3 regions of the Clostridium sp. JNZ X4-2 genome follow, and region 1 is predicted to be linked to each of the others. Evidence: a T-box and tRNA genes for the amino acid it is inferred to sense, from the RefSeq annotation. Region 1 holds a T-box; the other regions hold tRNA genes.

Region 1 (3,277 bases):
ATCATAACCGGCCTGTGTTTTTCTCCATCCGCACCTATATAGCTGAGATCAAATTTTTCCGGCATCTGGAAATCCAACTGTACTGTTCCGCATTGCCAAGTTCTTCCGATGCAGTCTCTTAAATGGAAATCTATTTTAGGTCCGTAAAAAGCTCCATCACCTTCATTGACTTTATAATCAAGTCCTGCAACTTTTAATGCATTTCTCAATCCATCAGTTGCAGCTTCCCAATCTTCATCACTTCCCATGGAATTTTCAGGCCTTGTAGAAAGCTCTACAAAATACTTGAATCCAAATACCTTATAAAAATCATCTATAAGTTTTATAACCTGTATTATTTCATTTGTAATATCCTCTTTAGTAATGAATATATGGGCATCATCCTGAGTAAAACATCTTACTCTCATAAGCCCATGAAGAGCTCCTGATTTTTCATGCCTATGGACAATTCCCATTTCACCATATCTTTTAGGTAAATCTCTATAAGAACGTATGCTGTTCTTATAAATGAGTATAGCTCCTGGACAATTCATAGGCTTTATAGCATAATTTTCTCCATCTATTTTAGTAAAATACATATTTTCCTTATAATGATCCCAATGTCCTGATTGATGCCATAGCTCTTCATTTAATAAAACCGGAGTCATTACTTCATCATAATCGGCTCTTCTGTGCATTTGTCTCCAAAAATTTTGAAGTTCATTTCTAATTATCATTCCCTTTGGATGGAAAAATGGAAATCCAGGTCCCTCTTCATGCATGCTGAATAAATCCAATTCTTTCCCCAATTTTCTATGATCTCTTTTCTTGGCTTCTTCCATAAGTTTAATATAATCTTCAAGATCGCTTTTCTTTTCAAATGCAGTTCCATATATTCTTTGAAGCATCTTGTTCTTTTCATTTCCACGCCAATAAGCACCTGCTATGGAAAGGAGTTTTATTGCCTTTACCTTCCCTGTAGAAGGTAAATGAGGTCCTGCACATAGATCTACAAAATCCCCTTGTCTGTAAAAAGATATAATTTCATTCTCCGGCAAATCCTTTATCAATTCCACCTTGTAAGGTTCTTTTCTTTCTTCCATAAATTTTATGGCTTCTGCCCTTGGAAGTTCAAATCTTTCCAGTTTAATATTCTCTTTGACTATTTTGTTCATTTCATTTTCGATCTTAACTAATAATTCCGGTGTAAATGAAAAATCTGCATCTACATCATAATAAAATCCTGAATCTATGGCAGGTCCTATAGCAAGTTTAACCTCCGGATACAATTTCTTTATTGCCTGGGCAAGTATATGAGAAGCTGTATGTCTCAATATCCTTTTTCCATCTTCATCTTCAAAAGTGAGAACTTCAAGTTTGCAGTCTTCATTTACAGGATGATTTAATTCCACTATTTCACCATTTATTTTAGCTCCCAGTGCTTTCTTCCCAAGGGAAGTACTTAGTTTCTTTGCAATATCGCTTACCTTTAATCCTTTCTCTTCATCCAATTCTTTACCATCTTTGAGACTTATTTTTATCATAATTGTTCCTCCTTATAAATCTATTTTAATTTAAAATTTATAAAAAAAATTCTTCCCAATATAAGGGACGAATTTACCGTGGTTCCACCCAAATTTAACAAGAAATTTATAAATCTATCTGTTATCTTTGACTCTTTAACGCAGATTAAACGGAAATACCTACTAAAAATTTCAGTATACAACTCCAAGGTGGTTTTCGATAAATTTTGTTTAAAGGATATCTCAGCTTAAAATCCCTCTCTCTTAAAACAAACTTTTATTTACTCTTCCTTTTCATAATTTTTCTTAAATTTAATAAAATATAAATACTTTACTTTTAGCTTATATAAAAATAAACAACAAAAAACTCCTCCCAAAATATGGGACGAGTATTACCGCGGTTCCACCCAAGTTAATAATAAAAAAACTATTCATCAATTTAAATACTATTCACTCTACCTTTAACGTGGGTTAACGGAAATACCTACTAAAAATTTCAGTATACAACTCTAAGGTGGTTTTTCAATAAACTTTATTTAAAGGATATTTCAGCTTAAAATCCCTCTCTCTTAAAATAATTAATTTATTTACTTTTCCCTTTCATAGTTTTTATTTCTGTTTAGGCTTATTATATTATTCTAAAATCAATATGTCAACATGAAAATTAAACTTTTTATAAATCATACTCTATTTAAATTACTCTTTACCGATTTGCATATACTACAGCTGTTGCAGAATTCAACTCTATCGGTAAAAACTTTTTCAATTGTATCTATCAGTTCTGAATTCCTGCAATTTTCAGCACAATGAATTACTATCTTTTCCGGTGAATTGGTTATCAATGCACTTATTAAAACATCATCTAAATCTGAATTTATATTTTTATTGCATTTTAATGCTTTTAAGTCTTTAAAAAAGCTTTCTGTTATATCGCTTTCTTTATCTTTTATTATATATTTTCCATCATTATCTATTATTATACTTAAATAGTCTATTTTACTTTCTTGAATTTCTACAAAATATTTTAAAAGCTTTATAAATTCATTGTATTCCTTATCCACCATATACCTTTCAACCACTTTATCAATTATACTTTCCAGATCACCTAAAAGTTCCCTGATTCTAAAAGTTATAAATCCTTCTATATTTATCTCATTATTTTCATTTATACAATTTGATATTTTATCCAATATGTCATTTCTCTTATTTATACAAAAAATGGAGTTTTCATCCATAATTTCCATTTCACCTTTCAATACTTTTAAGCTTTCCAGCCTAATTTCCTCCAATTCCTCATATTTCAGGAAAAAATATTCGTTAGACAAAAAAGCCAGAATATCTTTTTCATAAAACTCATCTATCACTATATTATATATAATGTTTGCAATATACATATTATATATATTCATAAGTTTATTGTTTATTTCTCTATCACAAAATAGTTTGAGGAAGTGAGTATCAGACTCTATACTTTCATATACACCAATGAGCACGCCTTTATGCCTGAAATATTCTTTTAGTTCTTGAATACCATGTATTACACTTTCCTTTTCCTTATCGTAAACTATAGTTGTTAATAGCATTATTCACACTCCCTTCAAAAATAGTATGTGTCTAAAAAAAATCTATATTCAAATTTCTATTGTCAAATATCGACATAACAAAGTCAATATATTAAAATGATATTTTAATATGGTAAACAAATAATAAATAAAATCATATTATCAATAATTTTAAAATTCACTAAAGCCAGTGCGATTTTTTAATATAAAGTA
Region 2 (3,277 bases), 570 kb from region 1:
AGATAAATATAGGTTCTGCATTTAACAAAGATGAAGAAACAAGTATGGAAATAAGAGGGAGAGATCTAATCACAGGACTTCCCAAGAATATGGAAGTATCATCTAAAGAAATGAGAATAGCATTGAAGGAGACTGTAAATTCCATAGCAGATACGGCTAGGGCGGTATTGGAAAAAACTCCTCCAGAATTATCTGCTGACATAGCTGAAAAAGGTATTGTTATGACTGGAGGAGGGGCCTTGCTAAACGGATTAGGTGATTTAATACAGGAGGTAACTCATGTACCTGTTTATGTAGCTGAAGATCCGGTATCCTGTGTAGCTTTAGGTACAGGAAAGGTTCTTGAGTATTTGGACAAAATGGAAGTCATTTTTACTGGTGATGATATAACCTTAATAGATTGAAAATGTTTTATTGGTGTTAAAAAATTTGTCTATATATCTACAATAAGATATTATTATAATAGAGATAATATGAATGAATTAGTGAATAAAGTATTACTTCAGCCATATTTAAAATTAGATTCAAACGTATATTGCTGGTATTGCTGAATATATCCTCATTGCCATTTGAATCAACTATGCCTATTATTGAGGAGTCTCCTACATTGGGAAGAGATTTTCCCACTCCTTTGCCGGGATGAACAGGAAAGTCTCTTGCCTGTATTTCTCCAATGGTTTTGGAATCTCCTAAACAGGCATCAATACCTATAATGTTGCTATGGGGATGAAGCAATTTTATTTCATTTAGTCTACTTTCAATGTTTAAAGCATGTATGGGCTCTGAAATTGTACCATAAACCGGCAGGGGAAAGTGCTTGCACTTTAGCAGGGTACCTACTAAAGGGCCAAGACAGTCCCCTATATATCTATCTGTACCTATACATACGATGATGGTATCCTTGTTGATGTGATCTTTTAAAAAATAGGCTAAATCGTAATATGCCAGTGGATTCTTATAGTTGGATTTTACTTTATTCAATATATTTCACCTTCTTTATGTGTATGCAGTGCCTATGGATAGTATCCAAAGAGAATACTATATATAATTTATATGATGGAATTATGTAAATTATTATGTCTAAATCACAGGTATGTGATTTCTGAAGGAATAACGAGATACATGAAGAAATAAACATTTAACATTAGATTTTAATGTAATATGAAATTTGAAAATAATTGCACAAAAATGTATACTAAACTACGTTAAACGCCTTTATGTTCTATTTTAGTGTACTTATATGAAATAAATAAGCTGGCATAGCTCAGCAGGTAGAGCAACTGACTTGTAATCAGTAGGTCGTGGGTTCGAAGCCTACTGCCAGCACCAAATGTGGAGGAATTCCCGAGTGGCCAAAGGGGGCAGACTGTAAATCTGTTGTCAGTGACTTCGATGGTTCGAATCCATCTTCCTCCACCAAATATTGGGGGCGCATAGCTCAGCTGGGAGAGCATCTGCCTTACAAGCAGAGGGTCACAGGTTCGAGCCCTGTTGTGCCCACCACATTATAACAAAATAAGCTGGCATAGCTCAGCAGGTAGAGCAACTGACTTGTAATCAGTAGGTCGTGGGTTCGAAGCCTACTGCCAGCACCAAATGCGGAGGAATTCCCGAGTGGCCAAAGGGGGCAGACTGTAAATCTGTTGTCAGTGACTTCGATGGTTCGAATCCATCTTCCTCCACCATAAAAAGCACTGTTAGGGTGTTTTTTATTTTATTAAAATTTTTATAATTGTTGTAAATCAATAATATAGACTCTTATCCAGAGAGGCGGAGGGAAAAAGGCCCGATGAAACCCGGCAACCAGTAGAAGTTTTGCCAAGGTGCCAATTCCTGCAAGTTAATTTTGCAAGATAAGAGAGCAGTTAATTATTTAACCTCTTCTTATTTGAAGAGGTTTTTATTTTTTATACAGTATGGAGGTATTGAAAATGAAAAAATTATTTACGTCTGAGTCAGTTACAGAAGGTCATCCAGATAAAATGTGCGATCAAATTTCAGATGCAATTCTGGATGCCATATTAAAACAAGACCCGTATGGAAGAGTAGCATGTGAAACTGCTACTACTACAGGTATGATTTTGGTTATGGGAGAGATATCAACTAAATGCTATGTAGATATTTCTAAAATAGTTAGGAAAACTGTAAAGGAAATAGGATACACCAGAGCCAAATATGGATTTGATTGTGATACCTGCTCAGTGCTGAGCTCAATTGATGAACAATCATCAGATATAGCTATGGGAGTCAATCAATCCCTGGAAGCCAAAAAAGGACAGATGGAGGAAACAGATGCCATAGGAGCAGGAGATCAAGGTATGATGTTTGGATTTGCCACTAATGAAACTCCGGAATATATGCCTATGCCCATAAGTTTGGCTCATAAGCTGGCAAAAAGACTGGCACAGGTTAGAAAGGATGGAACTTTAAGGTACTTGAGACCAGACGGAAAAACTCAGGTGACTATAGAATATGATGATAATAAACCCATTAGAGTTGATACTATAGTTGTATCTGCACAGCATGATGAACTGGTAACTAAAGAACAAATTGAAAGTGATATAATTGAACATGTTATAAAGCCTGTTGTGTCACAGAAGTTTCTGGATGAAAATACCAAATACTTCATAAATCCAACAGGTAGATTTGTAGTTGGCGGACCTCAGGGAGACTCTGGTCTTACAGGAAGAAAGATAATAGTGGACACCTATGGCGGATATGGAAGACATGGTGGTGGAGCATTTTCAGGGAAGGATCCAACCAAGGTGGATAGATCAGCTGCTTATGCTGCAAGATGGGTGGCAAAAAATCTGGTAGCTGCTGGTGTTGCAGATAAGTTGGAAATACAGCTTGCATATGCTATAGGTGTGGCAAAACCCGTATCTATAACTATTGATACTTTCAACACTGGAAAAGTATCAGAAGAGAAAATAGTTAATATAGTAGAGAAGGTATTTGATTTAAGACCAGCTGTTATAATAAGGGACTTGGATTTGAGAAGGCCAATATACAGACAGGTTGCAGCTTATGGGCATTTTGGAAGAACCGATATAGATTTACCCTGGGAAAAATTGAATAAGGTTGATGATATAAAAAAATATATCTAGAATTGTAGAAGCTCTGTATGTAAATTTACAGAGCTTTTTTTAAGCTAAACTTATGTGCTATAATTATATTCAAAGATATAGATTTTATATGTTTGTTAAAGTGGGAGAGAGCTTATGCAGGATTTACAGGGAATTGTAGAAGATATAATATTTCAAAATAAAGACAATGG
Region 3 (3,277 bases), 840 kb from region 1:
TGGAAATGTTTATGATTCTTTGGAAAAGGTGTTTCCTAAGGTACATGTATTGGATTTATGTATAAATCCTGCAGTGGGAATTGATATAGTTAAAGCAGCTGGCAAATTTGGAATAGATAAAATATTAATACAGCCTGGTGCGGAAAGCCAGGAAATATTGGATTTTTGCAATAATAATGGAATAGATGCCGTTGAGGGATGTGCACTTGTAGAATTATCAAAAAGACATCAAAAGTAGGAGGGCTTATTTATGTTAAAAATATATGCAGTATCCGACTCTATAGGTGAAACAGCAGAACTTGTAGCTAAGGGAACTGCCTGTCAGTTTTATTCAGACATAGAAGTTCATAGAGTTCCATATATAAAGAGTTTTGAAGATGTAAATGAATTTATAAATGGATTAGAAAGTAAAGAAAATATTATGATTATATCTACAATTGTACTTGTAGAAGTTAGGGAATTTTTAATTCAGAGATGTATAGAATCCGGCATACCTATAAGTAATATTCTAGGCCCTTGTATAAGTATGGCCTCCAGATTGTTAAACAAGATACCTGAATACAGGCCAGGTGCTGTATGGGAGATAGATTCTCAGTATTATAAAAAAATAGAAGCAGTAGAATTTGCTATTCGATATGATGACAGCAAGGACAGCTCAGGTATCAAACATGCAGATGTAGTTTTATTGGGCCTTTCTAGAACATCTAAGACGCCACTGTGCATGTATCTGGCAAACAAGGGGATAAAGGCCTTAAACATACCACTTATGCCGGAAGTACCGGTACCGGAAGAATTATTTCAAATTGACAGAAGAAAAATTGTGGCGCTTACCATAGATCCACTACATTTAATAGAAATAAGAAAGCATAGAATGGATAGGTATAATATGATGTCAACAAAATTAAAATATGCCAATGAAGAGAGAGTCCTTCAAGAATTAGAGTTTTCGGACAGGCTTATAAAAAAGCTGCATTGCAAAGTAATAGATGTGACAAAAAGGGCTGTCGAAGATACCGCACTGATAATAATGGAGTATATAGGTTATATGGGCACAAAAAATTATTAATCTTAATATATACAGGCTTGTAAACAAAAAGTTGTATAATTAATTAAAAACCTGGAAATTTTCTTAAAGTGTTGATATATAAGGATTTTAGAGGTAATATGGGGAAATATATTTGGGAATCTGAAAAAAAGGTGTTGACACTTTAACGAATATTTTGTATTATAGACTATGTTAGGTCGCCAGATATGACTTGAAAGAATACATAAGGCCCCTTGGTCAAGCGGTTAAGACACCACCCTTTCACGGTGGTAACAGCAGTTCAAGTCTGCTAGGGGTCACCAATATTATTATATGGGCGCATAGCTCAGCTGGGAGAGCATCTGCCTTACAAGCAGAGGGTCATAGGTTCGAGCCCTATTGTGCCCACCATGTAATATTATTATTTTAATATGGCTCAGTAGCTCAGCTGGTTAGAGTGCCGGCCTGTCACGCCGGAGGTCGAGGGTTCGATACCCTTCTGAGTCGCCATGTATACAGATATATATATATATTTGTAAAATCAATAATTGATTGACTTAAATGAGAAGTCTACTCTAAGGGGGAGATTTACTCATTTAAGTTGGAGATTATGATACTATGTTTTTATTTTTTATAAGGCCCCTTGGTCAAGCGGTTAAGACACCACCCTTTCACGGTGGTAACAGCAGTTCAAGTCTGCTAGGGGTCACCAATTATTATATGGGCGCATAGCTCAGCTGGGAGAGCATCTGCCTTACAAGCAGAGGGTCATAGGTTCGAGCCCTATTGTGCCCACCATGTAATATTATATTTTAATATGGCTCAGTAGCTCAGCTGGTTAGAGTGCCGGCCTGTCACGCCGGAGGTCGAGGGTTCGATACCCTTCTGAGTCGCCATATCTGCTGGCATAGCTCAGTTGGTAGAGCAACTGACTTGTAATCAGTAGGTCGTGGGTTCGAAGCCTACTGCCAGCACCATGGATAAGCCTCATAATCAAAGATTATGAGGCTTATATTTATATGGGTAAAAGGATCCTATGATTATCTATGTTTTCATAGTAATTGTAGAATGTTCCGCGGTTTAAGCCGGATTTCTAGCATAGCTCCCTTACGCTTATTTTGTTTATAGGTTTATATGTATATAGTTCAATAAAGATGTCTTTAAGCAACTGGTTTGCTCTTGAGGTCATGAATGTTCACTTCGCTTTCCCTTGGATTCATGTAATATTTTACATGTAAAGTAAAATAAAAATCAACAAAATCAGAAAAAATGTTTATTATGAATAGCCATTTCTGTAGTATAATCAGCTGTGAGGAGGAATACTATGGAGCATAATTCTTGTAGTGTAGCAGTTGAAAATGTGGATAGGTATTTTGGAAAGCAGCAAATACTTTACAATATAAACTTGGAAATATCATATTCTCAGATTTTTGGTTTACTAGGACCCTCCGGTTCTGGAAAGACAACTCTTGTGAAAATGATTTCAGGCATTGATATGCCCACTCATGGACAAATTTATGTATTAGGTGAGAAAATGCCAAAGCTTTCAATGATGAATAAAATAGGATACATGGCTCAATCCGATGCTCTCTATGGAGATATTACCGCAGAGGATAACTTGAAGTTTTTTGCAGCCATGTACAATATATCTAAAAGGGATTGCACAAAACGTATTGATGAAGTTATGGAATTAGTAAATTTATCTGAGGATTTAAAGAAAAGAGTCAGCCAATATTCAGGAGGTATGAAGCGGCGTTTGTCTCTGGCTATTGCAATGTTAAATCGACCTCCAGTACTTATTTTGGATGAACCTACAGTGGGGATTGACCCCGTACTTCGTAAATCTATATGGGATGAACTTGGTGGCTTAAGCAAAAAGGGAACTACCATTATAATTACAACACATGTGATGGATGAGGCTGATAAATGTGACAACCTTTGTATGATTCGTAATGGAAGGGTAATTGCGGCAGGTACTCCTGAGATGCTGAAAAAAAATACCCATTCCAATACTATAGAAGAAGCTTTTTTGTACTATGGAGGTAAGAGATGAAAGTTATTGCACTCACTATACGTATTTTGCATCAGCTTAGAAATGACAAGAGAACTATTGCACTTATGATACTGGCGCCTATTTTTATACTTACATTGATGTCTTATATTTTTAATGGGAAACAGTATCATCCTAAGATAGGAGTTATAAATGCCTCTCAAGAATTTATAAATAGATTAGAGGATGAGGATGCAGTTGTA

What was found. A T-box is a leader RNA that pairs with one kind of tRNA and senses whether it is charged. The one in region 1 lies ahead of thrS (threonine--tRNA ligase), so its partner is inferred to be a tRNA-Thr.
Region 2: it encodes a tRNA-Thr, which carries the amino acid that the T-box ahead of thrS (threonine--tRNA ligase) is inferred to sense. The anticodon was not compared.
Region 3: it encodes a tRNA-Thr, which carries the amino acid that the T-box ahead of thrS (threonine--tRNA ligase) is inferred to sense. The anticodon was not compared.

What each region holds. Positions count from the first base shown of each region.
Region 1 covers NZ_CM142685.1:2,680,807-2,684,083, forward strand. The annotation lists gene thrS (threonine--tRNA ligase) at 1-1,523, opposite strand, end outside; T-box leader at 1,584-1,809, opposite strand; T-box leader at 1,881-2,115, opposite strand; gene ytxC (putative sporulation protein YtxC) at 2,183-3,085, opposite strand.
Region 2 covers NZ_CM142685.1:3,245,864-3,249,140, reverse strand. The annotation lists gene mreB (rod shape-determining protein MreB) at 1-404, shown strand, start outside; gene yyaC (spore protease YyaC) at 442-981, opposite strand; tRNA gene ACYUJ6_RS15625 (tRNA-Thr) at 1,254-1,329, shown strand; tRNA gene ACYUJ6_RS15620 (tRNA-Tyr) at 1,335-1,419, shown strand; tRNA gene ACYUJ6_RS15615 (tRNA-Val) at 1,428-1,503, shown strand; tRNA gene ACYUJ6_RS15610 (tRNA-Thr) at 1,520-1,595, shown strand; tRNA gene ACYUJ6_RS15605 (tRNA-Tyr) at 1,601-1,685, shown strand; SAM riboswitch class I at 1,756-1,860, shown strand; gene metK (methionine adenosyltransferase) at 1,932-3,107, shown strand; gene recD2 (SF1B family DNA helicase RecD2) at 3,222-3,277, shown strand, end outside.
Region 3 covers NZ_CM142685.1:3,519,179-3,522,455, reverse strand. The annotation lists gene ACYUJ6_RS17010 (CoA-binding protein) at 1-238, shown strand, start outside; gene ACYUJ6_RS17005 (pyruvate, water dikinase regulatory protein) at 251-1,066, shown strand; tRNA gene ACYUJ6_RS17000 (tRNA-Glu) at 1,273-1,347, shown strand; tRNA gene ACYUJ6_RS16995 (tRNA-Val) at 1,360-1,435, shown strand; tRNA gene ACYUJ6_RS16990 (tRNA-Asp) at 1,458-1,534, shown strand; tRNA gene ACYUJ6_RS16985 (tRNA-Glu) at 1,662-1,736, shown strand; tRNA gene ACYUJ6_RS16980 (tRNA-Val) at 1,747-1,822, shown strand; tRNA gene ACYUJ6_RS16975 (tRNA-Asp) at 1,844-1,920, shown strand; tRNA gene ACYUJ6_RS16970 (tRNA-Thr) at 1,926-2,001, shown strand; gene ACYUJ6_RS16965 (ABC transporter ATP-binding protein) at 2,349-3,077, shown strand; gene ACYUJ6_RS16960 (ABC transporter permease) at 3,074-3,277, shown strand, end outside.